Regions from separate parts of the Stenotrophomonas sp. GW821-FHT01H02A genome, predicted to be linked through region 1. Evidence: predicted binding sites of a transcription regulator. Region 1 holds the regulator's gene; each other region holds the start of a gene.
The links. The regulator FliA, encoded in region 1, starts transcription of late flagellar genes. The targets are predictions, from matches to a motif close to TAAAGTTTNNCNNNCNNNGGCCGATAA.

Region 1 (4,938 bases):
TCGGTTTCCGCGCCGATCAGTTCCAGTTCGACTTCCTTCTTCAGCGACCGCGCCACGTCGCGGGCCACCTTGGGAAAGCGCGAGAACACCTTGCCGACCGGCTGCATGCGCGTGCGCATGACCGCCGACTGCAGCCGTGCGGTCGCGATGTCCAGCGTGGACACCGCGCGGTCGAGCTCTTCATCGTGCAGGCGCGCGCGCAGGGTCTTGAGTCGGTTGCGCGAGAGCACCAGCTCGCCGATCAGGTTGACGATCGCATCCAGGCGCTTGGTGTCCACGCGCACCGTGTGTTCGGCTTCGGCGACCGGTTTGGCCGGGGCCGGCTTCGCGCTCGGTGCCGCCGGTGCCGCCGTGGCGCGAGGAGCGGGCGAGGGTGTACTGGTTATCGCGTTGGCACCGGGAACGGCGCCACCGTGCAACTGGTCCAGCAGCGCTTCGAACTCGTCTTCGCCGATCAGGCCGTCGTCCTGCTTCGGCGCGGCAACGGCGGCCGGCGCCGCGCCACCATGCAGCTGGTCGAGCAGGGCTTCGAACTCATCATCGGTGATCAGTTCGCCACCGCTGCCGGCCGTGGGAGCGGCCGCGGGCGTCGGCGTGGCCGGACCGTTGACGTCGAACTGGGCGATCAGTTCCGGCGGGGCATACCCCGGCTCGGTCCCGGCCGAGACCGAATCCAGCATCGACTGCAGGTAGTCCAGCGACTGCTGGGCCGCATCGAAATGGTGGGCCTGCAGCGTGGCCTGGCCCGAGCGCGCCATGCCGAGGGTTTCCTCGGCGGCGTGGCACAGCTCGACCATCGCCTGGATGCCGAGGAAGCCGGCACCGCCCTTGAGGGTGTGGAAACCACGGAACACGGCGTTGAGCTGGTCGGCATCCTGGGGCGCCTGCTCCAGCGACACCAGCTGTTCGCCGAGGCGGTCCAGGATTTCCTGGGCCTCGAGGATGAAATCGGCAGCGATATCGTCTGGCACAGCACTCATGATCGTTACAGTCCCAGGTCCGAGAGCAGGTCGTCGGCGTCGTTCTGTGACACCGCATGGCGATCCAGGCCATTCACGGCCGGGCCGGCCAGGCCGTTGTTGTCGCGCTTGCTGTCGTCGTCCTGCGGCGGCAGGCCGAGCGCGCCGAAGCCCTCGTGCACGCGCCGCACGATCCCGACCACGCGGCGGATGATCTGGCCGGTGAGGTCCTGGTAGCTCTGCGTCAGCGCGATTTCGGTCAGGTTGTGGCGGATCCGGTCCAGCTGCTGGTCCTGGTCGGGCGTCAACCCGTTGGCGCGCAGCTGCTCGGTCAGCGAGCGACATTCCTCGGCCAGGTCCAGCGTGCGGTGGGTGGCCTGTTCGGTCATCGCCACCACGTGGTCCAGGCGCGCGCAGGCATCATCCAGCTCGCCGGCTTCGCTGGGCAGGCTGGGCAGTTCGCCCAGGGCCTGGCCGAGCTCGCGGGCCAGGCGGTTCAGGCCGGCCATCATCGGCTGCGTGCGCAGCGCGGCGAGCGCGTCGATTTCCCGGCGCCAACCGGCCTCGTCACCACTCTCCAGTGCGGCCAGGGCGTCCTGCAGGCGCTGCACCAGCGCGGATTTGTCGCTCAGGGTTTCCATCAGGCGCTCGCTGCCAGGCGTTCGAAGATCTTGCCGAGCTTTTCTTCCAGGGTCTGCGCGGTGAACGGTTTGATGATGTAGCCGTTCACGCCGGCCTGGGCGGCTTCGATGATCTGCTCGCGCTTGGCTTCAGCGGTGACCATCAGCACCGGCAGGGTCTTGAGCTTGGCATCGGCACGCACGGCCTTGAGCAGGTCGATGCCGGTCATGACTGGCATGTTCCAGTCGGTGACCACGAAATCGAACGGCTGGCTCTGCAACATCGCCAGCGCGGCATGCCCGTCCTCGGCTTCGGCCGTATTGGTGAAGCCCAGATCGCCCAGCAGGTTCTTGACGATACGACGCATGGTCGAGAAGTCGTCGACGATCAGGATACGCATGTTCTTGTTCAAAGCATTTTCCTCGATTTCAATGGTTCTCGAGGCCGGCGTCTGCCGCCTCGAAGATCTTCAGCCGGCCCCGCAGGCGCAGCACGGCCTGGCCATGGATCTGGCACACGCGCGATTCGCTGACACCCAGTACGGCACCGATCTCTTTCAGGTTCAGTTCCTGCTCGTAGTACAGCGACAGGACCAGCTGTTCGCGTTCGGGCAGCAGGCCGATCGCATTGCCCAGCTCGCGCCCGAATTCGCCGCGCTCCAGGACCTGCTGCGGGGTCGGGCCGCCCTGGGCGACGGTGTCCAGCTCGCCCTGGTCTTCGATCCGCGATTCCAGGCTCAGCACCTGGCCGCGCGAGGCGTCTTCCATCAGGCGCAGGTAGTCCGGCAGTGGCATGTCCATCGCGGCGGCCACTTCGGTGGCGCTGGCGGCGCGGCCGGTGCTCTGCTCCAGGCGACGGATGGTCGCGGCGGCATCGCGGGCCCGGCGGTGCACCGAACGCGGCACCCAGTCGCCGCGGCGGATCTCGTCGATCATCGAGCCGCGGATGCGGATCGAGGCGTAGGTTTCGAACGAGGCGCCCTGGTCGGCGTCGTAGCTGCGCGAGGCCTCGATCAGGCCCATCATCCCGGCCTGGATCAGATCGTCCACTTCCACGCTCGCCGGCAGGCGCGCGGCCAGATGGTGGGCGATCCGCCGGACCAGGTCCGAGTGCTGGGCAATGCACTCGTTCGCGGCGGTCCGCTGGACCTCTTTGTATTGTGCTGCGCCTTTCATGCCGTCACCCCGCGCTGCTTGAGGATGCGTTCCAGGAAGAACTCGACCCCGCCACGCGGCTCGGTCGGGGCCTGCCAGCGGGCGGTGCGGCGCGCGATCTCGGTCAGCGCCAGCGCGGCCGGGCTGGAGGGATAGGCCTTGACCACCGGCTGCTGGCGCTGCACCGACAGGCGCAGCCAGTCATCCTGCGGCACGCAGCCCAGGTAGTTCAGCGAGACATCGGCGAGGAACTTCTCGCAGACGCGGGTCAGCTTTTCGTACAGCACGCGGCCTTCGTTCGGGTCGCGGACCATGTTGGCCACCACCTGGATCCGGTCCACGCCGCGCTCGCGCGAGAGCACCTTGATCAGCGCGTAGGCATCGGTGATCGAGGCCGGCTCATCGCAGACCACCACCACGGTGTCCTGCGCGGCCTGGCAGAAGGTCAGCACGCCATCGGTGATGCCGGCGGCGGTGTCCACGATCATGATGTCCAGCTCGCGCTCGAGCTCGGAGAACACGTTGACCAGGCCGACGTGCTCGGCCGGCTGCAGCTCGGCCATGTGGCGGCGGCCGGAGGCGGCGGGGACCACCAGCACGCCGCCGGGGCCTTCCATGATCACTTCTTCCAGCGTGCAGCGCCCGGCGACCAGGTCGGCCAGGGTCACCTTCGGCTGCAGGCCGAGGATCACGTCGATGTTGGCCAGGCCGAGGTCGGCGTCCAGCAGCAGCGTGCGTTTGCCCATGTCCGCCAGCGCCACGGCCAGATTGGCCGAAACGTTCGTTTTGCCCACGCCGCCCTTGCCGCCGGTGACGGCGATGGTGCGGACCGGGCCCAGCGGCTGGCTTCGGGTAGCCGACAACGGGAAGGTCTTGGTCAGCTTGGCGTACTCACGCGACGGCATGGTTCAACTCCGGGTTGCAGGGCATATCGGCCGCGCGGCGCAAATCTTCAAGGCGAAGTACAAGATTGGCCGCACTGGCACGGTGCAGGTCTTCGGGAACGTCCTGGCCATCGGTGACCCAGGTGATCGGCAGGCGGTGGTCGACCGCCACCGACAGGGCGGTACCGAAGCGGCCGGTCTCGTCCAGCTTGCTCAGCACCACGCCCTGCGGGTTGGCGGCGCTGAAGCGACGGACCACCTCGTCCATGTCGCCGAAACTGGTGTTGGCCGGCAGCACCAGCAGGGTGCGGATCTGCTCGGCGGCACGCAGCCACTGCAGCTGGGCGGCCATGGCGCGGTCGCGCGGGCCCAGCCCGGCGGTGTCGATCAGGACCAGCTTGTAGTCCTTCAGGCGCTCCAGCAGCTGGTTCAGGTCGCTGCCGCTGCTGGCCTCATGGACCGCGATGCCGAGCTGGCGGCCGAAGCCGTACAGCTGCTCGCGGGCGCCGATGCGGCCGGTATCGGTGGTGACCAGGGCGACGTCGCGGGCGGCATGCGCCTCGGCGAAACGCGACGCCAGCTTGGCGATGGTGGTGGTCTTGCCGGCCCCGGTGGGGCCGACCAGGGCGATCACGCCGCCGGCTTCGAGCGGGTCGACCGGGGCGATCGGCAGCTTCTTGGAGAGCAGGCCGAGCATCAGGCCGCGACCACGGTGGGCTTCGGTGTCCAGCGGGATCTGCATGGCCACGTCGCGGCTGATGCCGGCGTCGAAGCCGTACTCGTCCATCAGGTCCAGCGCGGCGGCGCGGACCGCTGAGCCACGCAGGCGCTCGTCGGTGAAGCGGTGCATCTCGCGTTCGATGACATGGCGCATGCCGGCCACTTCATGGCGCAGCTGGCGGATTTCCTCGTCGTCGCGCTGGATGATCGTCAGTTCGGGCACGCTGGCCACGGCCGCTGCCGGTTCATTGGCGGCGGTGGTGACGGTTTCGGCGATCGGCAGCGGCAGGGCCGGCGGCAGGGCGGCGGCCACCACCGGCAGCGGCGCGAGCGCTGCAGCGACCGGCATCACGGCCTCGTCCATCTCGTCCAGCGGCGGATCGATCACGAAGCGGGCGCGATTGATCGGCGCGGGCGTGGCGAGTGCGTCGGCCGGGGCGGCCGGAGACGCGGCGGCGGCCTGCTCGACATTGAACGGCGCGAAGATCTGCTCCGGCAGCGACGGTTCGTTGACGGCCGGGCCGACGCTGGCGCGCGCCAGGGTGGCGGCGAAACCGTCGCTGCCCGGCGGCGGCACGATTTCATTGGCGGTATCCAAGG
Region 2 (4,938 bases), on a different contig from region 1:
GGGGGCTTCTGCCGCCGGGGCAACCGCCGTCATGCGATCGCCCAGATAGACCTCGGCGACCCTCCGGGTCAGCTCGCCGGGCATGACCGTAGCGGCATTGCACAACGTGACGATGGCCAGCCGCTGGTCCGGGAAGGCAATGGAGTCCGCCCGATAGCCGGCGTGCACGCCGTCGTGCCCCACCGTGCGCAGGCCGCGGTACGTGCTGATGAAAAGGCCACCGCCGTAGCCGGTCGCCAGGCCAAGGTCGGTTGTCGCCGGACGCTGCATGGCGGCCACCAGGGCCTGCCCGCCAACACGCGCCTGGACCAGGTTGTCGTGCCATGTCAGCAGGTCGCCCACCGTGGTGAACAGGCCGGTTGGACCGTAGTAGTCGGAGGCCGGGAGACTGATGCGCCACTCTCCGTCGGCATGCACGCGATAGCCGACCGCCCTGCGCCGCACGATCTCGGTGTGGTCGTCCTGGAAGTGGGTGTCGTTCATGCCCAGCGGTTTGAATATCCGTTCGTCGGCGAAGGCGGCCAGCGACTTGCCGGAAACACGCTCGACAATCTCCGCCAGCAGCGTATAGCCGAGATTGTTGTAGAGCGTCTCTGTTCCCGGGGCGAAGTTCAATCCACGCTGTTTTGCCGCTATCGACAGCATGTCGGCCTGGGTCATCATGTCGTCGCTGCGCCAGCCGGCCAGGTACAGCAGCTGCCCCTGCTCGCGCAGCCCGCTGCTGTGATGGATCAGATGCGAAAGCGTGATCGTCCTGCCAACGTCCGGCATCTCCGGGAGGTACGTGCGGATGTCATCGTCCAGCGACAGCCTGCCCTCCTGCGCGAGCAGGGCGATCGAGAAGGCCGTGAACTGTTTGGAGACGGAGCCGGCCAGAAAGATCGATTCCGGTGTGATCGCCACGCCATGCTCCAGGTCCGACATCCCGTAGCCGCGCGTGTAGTCCAGCACGCCATCGCGCGAGATGCCCACCGCACAGCCTGGCGTGGTGGCGTTGTTCCATGGCGCGAAGATCGCATCCACCCGGGTGTGGCGCTCAGCGGCAGAGAGGCTCAGCGGCGGGGTCGCTGCGCCGGGAGACGGCATCACACCGGCGGCAATGAGGGGCAACAGGACAAAGGATCTGGGAACGCGCACAAGCGGCCTCTGGGGATCTGGCGCCTCCATGCGGGGTCGACGCCCTGGTCGGCGCTCAAGAGCGGGTGCATGGGGCAGGCGTGGAAGAAGAAGCCTGCAATGTATCCAAGCGCTTCCCAATCAATGCGTTGCACTATCTTTCCGGAGTGCGGGAATCGATTCTAGGAGAGCGCGGTGGCCGTGCGGAACGCGGCGGGCGTGATCCCTTCGTGCTTCTTGAAGGCGCTGTAGAACGTCGACATGGACTGGAAGCCCGCCTCCTGGGCGACGATGTCCAGGGGTTTGGTCGGGGTCTGTTGCAGAAGCGCCTTTGCCTCGGTCACGCGCAGCTGGGTCAGGTACTGCTTGAACGAGGTCTGGTTGTTGTCGTTCAGCAGCTGCGACAGCCGGGTCTGCGGCATGCCCAGCCGTCGGGCGAGGCGTGGCAGGGTCAGGCCAGCGTCAAGATGCAGTCGTTCGCGCGCCATTACCTCAGCCAGGGCATGCAATGCCATGCTCGCCTCGGCCGCGGGAATGCGACGGTCCTGGTAGCGCTCGATCGGCGTGCGTCCGGACCGCAGGCGGGTGCCCACCAGAATGCTCACCGCCAGTACGAAGGTAAAGGACAGCGCCCCGACGATGTAGGAGGTGTACCCGGCGGTGTAGTACGCGATCCATATGACCCAGATTCCCCCCAGCGCAACCGGCAACAGTGGGTTGGACCGGGAGGTCCGAAGCCTCGCGCGGTGCCGATACATCAGGGCTGTGGCGAGGAGCAGGTAGCCCAGCCAGGCGTAGTTGATGCCGGGCGCGATGGTGTGCCGCCACAGCTCGGCGTTGCGGCTGTAGGGAAGCAGGACATTGACCGCCGCGACAAGCAGCAGCAATACACCGAGGTGCCATCGCTCGGCCTTTCCGGCTCCGGCAGAGCCGTCCTGGCTGGCGCGCACCAGAAAGTAGAGGCAGGGCCCGATCATGGAACACGCGGTCAGCCCGAGCTGGAGAACCACCAGGGGGACTTCCGGCCAGAAATGGTAGGTCACGGACTTCCCCGTCCGCACACCGACCATGAGGATCAGCAGCGCCAGCCAGCGCTGCGGGGTTTCACCCTTCGCCTGCCACCACAGTATCGATGCTGCCACGATGCCGTTGAAGGCGCCCAACATGGCAAAGAAGAACAGAAAGTGTTGGCTGAGCATTCGCGCAGTATTGAGAAAATCCCCATGCCGTCAAGCGCTGCCCAGCGCACCTCGGCAAGACGCGGCCGAGTGAAGCGTCCGTGCCGGAGAGGCTCCCGCGCTGCCGGCGCAGGGCTGCCGCTCGCGGCCGCCGCGTATCGATGTCGACCCCGGCAGGTTACAGCGAGCTGGAGTCCACCTGCTGACGACCGGCCTGGGTCAGGTCGATGTCGCCGTCTTCGGCCTGTGCGGCATAGCCGGCCTTGACTGCCCAGTTGGCCGCCTCATCGCTGACCGGCCGCGTGGCGTTGATATCGCGCAGGATCTGCCGTTGGTCATCGGTCAGCTGCATCGAGGGCTGGGCACCGGTACCGCCACTCATGGCGACCGCGCCTCGACGCTGATCGCACCCTGGGCCAGCCGCGCACGCTTGGCCCGCCGATGATTCACCCACCACACCAGCCCCGGCAGCCCGTACAACAGTGCACCGGCGAGCAGAAAGATCTTGAAGGCGGCGTTCATGGCGGTCTCTCTCCGTGCGGTATGGCGCGATGCGTCGTGATCAACCCGATGTGCGGCGGCGCACGCCGAGCCTGGCAGCGGCCCCGGCCGCGATCCCACCGCTAGTTCAGCGCAATCGCCGTGAAGGTGCTGTCCCTTCCTGCACTGTCGCACGTTCATGCAGCGGGGTGCGGCCGGCCCCGCCGCCGCCTGGGCGGCGCGGTCATCGCCTGACCGTCATCACTTCGTCGTCTGGCGCGCTTACAACGGGAGCCAGTGGCGAGGCCATCGCCGACGGTTGATGTCGCCCCTCAAGTTCGCCGTAGGCCCGCCGATATCGATGCGTCCTTCTGCCTGGAGTACGTGATGTCGGCCGTCCCCCGCCGCCTGTCGTTGTTCGTCGCCCGTCTGGGCGACCGGTTCCGCCTCCGTCTGGCCCAGCCGCCTCGGCTGGCCGGGCCAGGTCGTCTCAGCGTGGCACAAAAACTCAGGGCCAGCCTGCTGATCTGCGGCCTGGGCCTGTTCGCGGTGGCCGTCGTGTACGGCTGGACGCGCCATGATAACGAGCAAGCGGCCGAGGCGTTCGCGGCGCATCAGCAGGAGGCGGCACGGGCCGCCACGCTGGCGACCGAAATCGCCGATGCGCGGCGGCTGCAGACGCGGTATGCCAGCACCTTCGAAGATGCCGACCGCGAGGCCCTGCAGGCTGCACAGCAGCGCCTGCAGACAACGTTGGCGCACCTGCAGCGCGATCCGCACGATGCCGGCAGTGCCGGGGCACTGCGCGAGCTGGCGGCACGTGCGGGTGACTTCGCCGAGGGCATCACCGCATTGAATGCCCGGGTGGATGAGATGGGGCGCGGCGATGCCGGCCTGCGTGCGCAGCTGGAGGCCGCAGCCGCCACGCTGGAAGCCAGCGTCGAGAGCAGCGCGAGCCCGGTGCTGATGGCCCAGCTGCAGAAAATGCGGCGCGAAGAAGGCCTGCTGCTGCTCACCGGCGATTCGGCGCATACTGATCGTGCCAGCGAACAGAAGCTGCCGTTCGATCTGTCACTGGCGCAGGCGCGCCTGGGCGCAGACACGCAGGAAGCACTGCGCACGCAGATGGACGACTACCAGGGCGCGCTGTTGGCCTACACCGCTGCCCGCATCGGACTGGATGTGGAGGCACAGTCATTGGCTGAGACTGCCGCCCAGATCGGGCCCGGTCTGCAGGCGCTGCAACAGGCGCAGACGCGGGCCTTGGCGGCGGCGCGTGAGCGACAGGCCGCGCGGGCCAGCACCATGGGGGTCGTGTTCGCGCTGACCCTGCTGCTGGTGGCGGTGGTGCTGATCGCCACGCTGCTGCTGGTGCTGCGCGCGGTCCGCCAGCCGATCACCGATACGCTGCGCTTCGCCGAGGATATTGCCGAGGATCGGCTCGACACCGTCCTGCCCCTGCATAATCCGCACGATGAAATCGGCCAGCTGGCCGCGCGCCTGCGCCACATGCAGCACCGGCTGCGTGAGCGGATCGACGCCGAGCGCGCCGTCGCGCGCGACAACACCCGCGCCCGCCAGGCGCTGGACTGCGCGCAGACCGGGGTGATGGTGCTCGACGGCGAGGGGCGGATCGGTTTCCTCAACCAGGCGCTGCTCGCCGAACTGCAGCTCACGCACATGGACTGGAGTGGCCAACCGGCTGCCGCCCTGCATCCGGCCTTCGCCACCCTGGTGCCGACGCTGCGGGACGGCCAGCGCGCCACCCGCGAAATCGAACATGCGGGCGTCCGCTACCAGCTGGTGATCACCCCGATCGTGGATCACGACCAGCTGCTGGGCGCTGCCGTGGAGTGGCGCAGCCGCGCGCTGGAAACCACGGTGGAGAATGAAGTGGCCGCGCTGGTGGACGCCGCCGCGCGCGGGGAGCTGCACGGGCGCATCACCGTGGAGGACAAACAGGGCTTCGTCAGAACCCTGGCGCTGAGCATCAACCACCTGCTCGATACCTTCCAGAGCAACCTGTCCGGGTTGCAGGGCCTGCTCTCGGCGCTGTCGCAGGGGGATCTGCGCGTGCGCATGCAGGGCGACTTCCACGGCGTGTTCGCGCGCCTGCGTGACGATGCCAACGCCACGGTGATGCAGCTGACCGACATCGTCGCGC
Region 3 (4,938 bases), on a different contig from region 1:
TGCGCCTGCAGCGCGGAACCGGCGATATCGAAGATGGGCAGATTGCTCATGGCTTATTGCCCCGTGATCGCGGTGAGCATGGAGCGCACCTTGGATTCGACGAAGCTCAGCGAGGCGCGGTATTCCAGCGCGGCGCGGCCGTAGGCGGCGCGTTCTGCATCCGGGTCGACGGTATTGCCGTCGATGCTCGGCTGCACGCCTTCCTTGGCGATCTGGAACGGATTCAATCCGTTGCCGATCTCATAATGCTTTTCGTTGGTGGTCTTCATCAGACCATTGGCATCCAGCCCCTGGGCATTGCGCAGGGCGGCATCGAAATCCAGGTCCTGGGCCTTGTACCCGGGGGTGTCGGCATTGCTCAGGTTGCTGGCGATCAGCTTCATCCGCTGCTCGCGCAACGGCATGGCCTGGGCATGGACACCCAGATAGTTCGAAATCAGATTGGGCATGACGCACTCCCACGGGACGATGCCTGGGGCAGTGCAAGCGGCGTGCCAGCGTGGGCGGCGGGCCGGTTCCCGGCGGCGCGTTCACGCCGGGTCGATCCACGCCCTGCGTGGATCTACGTCCGGCCGGGGGGCATCCGTGCCGGGGAGGGGCGGCGTGTCAGGCCGCCATCGCGACCTTGCGCAGGCGGTCCAGCAGGAAGTCCGCCAGCTCGTGCGGGGAGTACTTGGCCACGAAGGCGTTCGCGCCGACGCGTTCCACCATCGCGTTGTTGAACACGCCCGACAGGGAGGTGTGCAGCAGCACGTACAGGCCGGCCAGGCCCGGGTGACGCCGGATTTCCGTCGTCAGCGTGTAGCCGTCCATGGCCGGCATCTCGATGTCGGAGATCACCATGGCGTAGCGCTCGGCCGGGTTCTCGCCCGAGGCATGGATCTGCAGCAGGTGGTCCAGCGCCTGCTTGCCGTCCGAGAGCAGGGTCGCCCCGACCCCCAGCTGGTCCAGCACGCTGCGGATCTGCTGGCGGGCCACGCGCGAGTCGTCCACCACCAGCACCTGCATCGGCGGGGCATCGGCGGGCAGCGCCATGGAGGGGTCCAGCACCGCTTCGCCCCGGATCTCGGCGATGTCGGCCAGCACGCTTTCCACGTCGATCACCTGGATCAGCTCGCCCTGGAAGCGGGTCACCGCCGTCAGGTAGCTCGACTCGGCGCCAAGTTCCGGCGGCGGGTGGATGTCTTCCACGGCGATGTTGACGATGCGTTCCACGCCGCTGACCAGGAAGCCCTGGATGGAGCGGTTGAACTCGGTCACCACCAGGTAGCCCGGCGCCTTGTCGGCATCCGGTTCACGCTCGGGGTGGCCGATCGCCAGGCCCAGGTCCAGCACCGGTACCGAGCGGCCACGGACATCGGCCACGCCGGCGAACTGGCTGGGCAGCCCGGGCACCTGGAACAGGCCCGGGCGCCGCAGGACTTCCTGCACCTTGAAGACATTCACGCCAAAAAGCTGACGTCCACCCAGCCGGAACAGCAGCAGGGCCAGACGATTGTGGCCGGCCAGTCGCGTACGCTGGTCGATGCGGTTGAGCAGGTCATGGGACATGGGCTTGGTATCGGCGGCATCGGCGATGACTTGAGCGCCAGCCATGCACGGCTTCGGCATGGGGCTTGCATCGTGCTGCGCATGTTCCTTGCCGATGGAGTGCCCATGCGTTCTCTTGTCTTTGCCGCGCTGCTGCTGGCGGCGCCCGCGTGGGCCGCCGGTGGCTGGCAGCCCGTGGACAGCATCCGCCAGGCGGCGCTCGGCACCTTGCCGGCCGGCAGCGAAGGCGACACCACCCTGGATTCGGCATTGCGCCTGCCGACCTGTGGCCAGCCGCTGGCCGCCCAGCCGACCGGCACCAGCACCGTGGAGGTCAGCTGCCCCGACGCGGGCGGCTGGCGCCTGTTCGTCCCGGTCAAAGTGCGTCGCAACCAGACCGTGCTCATCCTCAATCGTGGCGTGGCGGCTGGAGAAACCCTCGCCGCGGCCGATATCACCACCGGCCAGCGTGATGCGGCACGGATCGCCGGCGCTGCGCTGGCCGACCCGGCCGCCGCCGTCGGCCGGGTCGCGCGCCGGACCCTCAGCGCGGGCAGCCTGCTCTCGGCCAATGACCTGGTCGCGCAGCGGCTGGTACGCCGGGGCGACAGTGTGGCGCTGGTGTCACGGCGTGGCGGGGTGGAGGTCCGGGTTGCCGGCCGCGCCATGGCCGATGCCGGCGAGAACGAGCGGGTCTCGGTCGAGAACCTCTCCTCGCGCAAGATCGTGCAGGGCACCGTCGCGGCCAGCGGTGACGTTTTAGTGACGCGCTGAACACGTATGTGAATACGGGCAACTTTTCCCGTGAAACCTGCAATATTCCCCTAAAGATGGCGCCCGACCGGCCGTTATCCCTTGTGAACCGCATTCCCAGGACAACTCCATGAGCCAGAAAATCGACGGCAACCTCCAGGCCACCGCCCATCTGCGCAGCGTCGCCCCCGGCAACAAGCCGAGCGTCAGCACGGATGCACCGGCCCGCCCGGTGGACGCCGCTGACAGCCTGCGCCTGACCGGCGAAGCCACCAGCCTGCAGGCAATGCAGCGTGAACTGTCCACGGCGCCGGCGATCGACGCAGGTCGTGTCCAGGCCGTGCGCGACGCGCTGCAGAACGGCAGCTACAAGATCAACCCCGACGCGATCGCCTCGCGCATGCTTGAGCTGGACCAGCAGCTGCAGGGATGAAGCTGGCGATGAGCGAGCCGCTGCAGCGCCTCAGCGATGCCTTGGACGTCGAACGCCAGGCATTGGTCGAGCATGACGTGCAGGCCCTGATCCGCGCGACCGGCGCCAAGCTGGACGCGTTGCGGGCACTCGAAGCCGCGCTGCCGCTCGGCCAGGCCGAGCGCGTGCAGGAGCTGGCCGAGCGCAACCGCGCCAACGGCGTGCTGCTCTCGCGCCGCCGCCGCGAGGTCAACTGGGCGCTGCGCCAACTGGGCCGCAGCGAAGATGCCGCGGCCTACGATGCCAAGGGCCAGTCGCACACGCTCAACACCCGGCGGCCGCTCGCGGTCGCCTGATCACCCCCGTCTGGCGGCCCCGGGCTGCCGATGTGAACGTCACCGCGTATATTGAGCGCCTGTTTCCAGCCGCCTCGATGTGACCGTGACCGTAACTTCCGCCCTTGTCACCGCCCCGTTGCCCCCGCATCCGGTCCTGCTTGCCCTGTTTGAACGGATCAAGGAGGGCGTGCTGCTGTTCCGTGAGGACGGCAGCGTGGCCCTGGCCAATGCCGCGGTCAGTGAGATCCTCGGCCAGGCCGAGCGCGATGCCGGGCTGACCCCGGCGCAATGGCTGCGCCAGCTGCTGCCGCCGGACGCGCTGGAACAGGCGCGCCTCAACGGACATTGGAACGGCAGCCTGCCGGTCGGCGAGCGCATGGTCATCGCCCATGTCTACCATCATGACGATGGCGGCCAGCGCCACTACCTGGCGCTGTTCCGCCGCATCGAAGGCCAGGAAGACTACGAGCGCGAACTGCAGCAGCGCCATGCCGAACTGCGCCAGGCCTACCTGCGTCTCAACGGCACGCAGGAAAAACTGCTGCAATCGGAAAAGATGGCCTCCATCGGCCAGCTCGCCGCCGGTGTCGCGCACGAGATCAACAACCCGATCGGCTACGTGCACTCCAATCTGGGCAGCCTGCAGGAATACCTGCGCAGCCTGTTCACCGTGATCGAAGCCTACGAGCGCGCCCTGCGTGCGCCGGACCCGAAGGCGCTGATCCCGGAGATCGATGACATCCGCCAACGCTTCGACATCGACTTCATCAGCCGCGATCTGCCGCAGCTGATGGCCGAGTCGCGCGAGGGCATCGAGCGGGTGACCCGGATCGTGCGCGACCTGAAGGACTTCTCGTATTCCGGCCGCGATGAATCGTGGAAGCTGGTCGACCTGCATGCCGGCCTGGAATCCACGATCAACATCATCTGGAACGAGCTCAAGTACAAGGTGACCCTGCACCGTGAGTTCGGCCAGCTGCCGCTGGTGGAGTGCCTGCCGTCGGAGTTGAACCAGGTCTACATGAACCTGCTGCTCAACGCCGGCCATGCCATCGCCGACCGCGGCACGATCCACGTGCGCACCGGCGTGGACGGCGAGACGGTCTGGGTGGAATTCGAGGACACCGGCGGTGGCATCTCGCCGGACCTGCGCCAGCGCATCTTCGATCCGTTCTTCACCACCAAGCCGGTCGGCAGCGGCACCGGCCTGGGCCTGTCGATTTCCTACAGCATCATCAACAAGCACCACGGCCGCATCGACCTGGAGAGCACCCCGGGCGTGGGCTCGAAGTTCCGCGTGGTACTGCCGATCAAGCAGCCGCGCTGATCCGCTACCGGTCGTGCCGGCCGCTGGCCGGCAGCAGGCTCAGTCCTCGTCCGCGGTCGGCAGCGCCGGTGCCGGCACGGTGTTGGCGCGACGCTGTTCCTCGTGCGTGCGGAACGCCTGGTGGATGTGCTTGCGCAGCTCGTCATCGTTCCAGGGCTTGGTCAGGAACCGGTAGATCGCGCCGCGGTTGATCGCGTCGGTCACCGTGTTGAGGTCGGTATAGCCGGAGAGCACCAGGCGGATCGTGTCCGGGTACAGCATCTTGACCCGGCCGAGGAACTCGGTGCCGCTCATGTCGCTCATGCGCTGGTCGGACAGGATCACCTGCACATCGTTGATGGCGAGCAGATCGAACGCATCGCGCACATTGCCCGCGGCCAGGATCCGATAGCCATCGCGGCGGAACAGGCGCACCAGCGAGCGCAGCACGTTCTCTTCGTCGTCCAGCAGCAACAGGGTGCGGTCCGGGCGGGTCTCGGCGAAAGCCTCCGGGCGCAGGTAGCGGCGGCGCAGGGTCATGCCGGCGGCGTCGGCCGACATCGGCTCACCGAACAGATACCCCTGGAACACATCGCAGT

Region 2: the regulator FliA is predicted to act here: its motif matches at 3,107-3,133, upstream of AC07WC_RS11085 (methyl-accepting chemotaxis protein).
Region 3: the regulator FliA is predicted to act here: its motif matches at 2,356-2,382, upstream of flgM (flagellar biosynthesis anti-sigma factor FlgM).

What each region holds. Positions count from the first base shown of each region.
Region 1 covers NZ_JBWKWI010000003.1:356,649-361,586, forward strand. The annotation lists gene AC07WC_RS07165 (chemotaxis protein CheA) at 1-980, opposite strand, end outside; gene AC07WC_RS07170 (protein phosphatase CheZ) at 986-1,600, opposite strand; gene cheY (chemotaxis response regulator CheY) at 1,600-1,992, opposite strand; gene AC07WC_RS07180 (RNA polymerase sigma factor FliA) at 2,009-2,755, opposite strand; gene AC07WC_RS07185 (MinD/ParA family ATP-binding protein) at 2,752-3,639, opposite strand; gene AC07WC_RS07190 (AAA family ATPase) at 3,626-4,938, opposite strand, start outside.
Region 2 covers NZ_JBWKWI010000006.1:127,774-132,711, forward strand. The annotation lists gene AC07WC_RS11065 (serine hydrolase domain-containing protein) at 1-1,110, opposite strand, end outside; gene AC07WC_RS11070 (helix-turn-helix transcriptional regulator) at 1,299-2,315, opposite strand; gene AC07WC_RS11075 (hypothetical protein) at 2,473-2,676, opposite strand; gene AC07WC_RS11080 (hypothetical protein) at 2,673-2,816, opposite strand; gene AC07WC_RS11085 (methyl-accepting chemotaxis protein) at 3,162-4,938, shown strand, end outside.
Region 3 covers NZ_JBWKWI010000014.1:44,353-49,290, reverse strand. The annotation lists gene flgC (flagellar basal body rod protein FlgC) at 1-50, opposite strand, end outside; gene flgB (flagellar basal body rod protein FlgB) at 54-449, opposite strand; gene AC07WC_RS17035 (chemotaxis protein) at 607-1,551, opposite strand; gene flgA (flagellar basal body P-ring formation chaperone FlgA) at 1,657-2,304, shown strand; gene flgM (flagellar biosynthesis anti-sigma factor FlgM) at 2,414-2,716, shown strand; gene AC07WC_RS17020 (flagellar protein FlgN) at 2,719-3,051, shown strand; gene AC07WC_RS17015 (ATP-binding protein) at 3,131-4,360, shown strand; gene AC07WC_RS17010 (EAL domain-containing protein) at 4,400-4,938, opposite strand, start outside.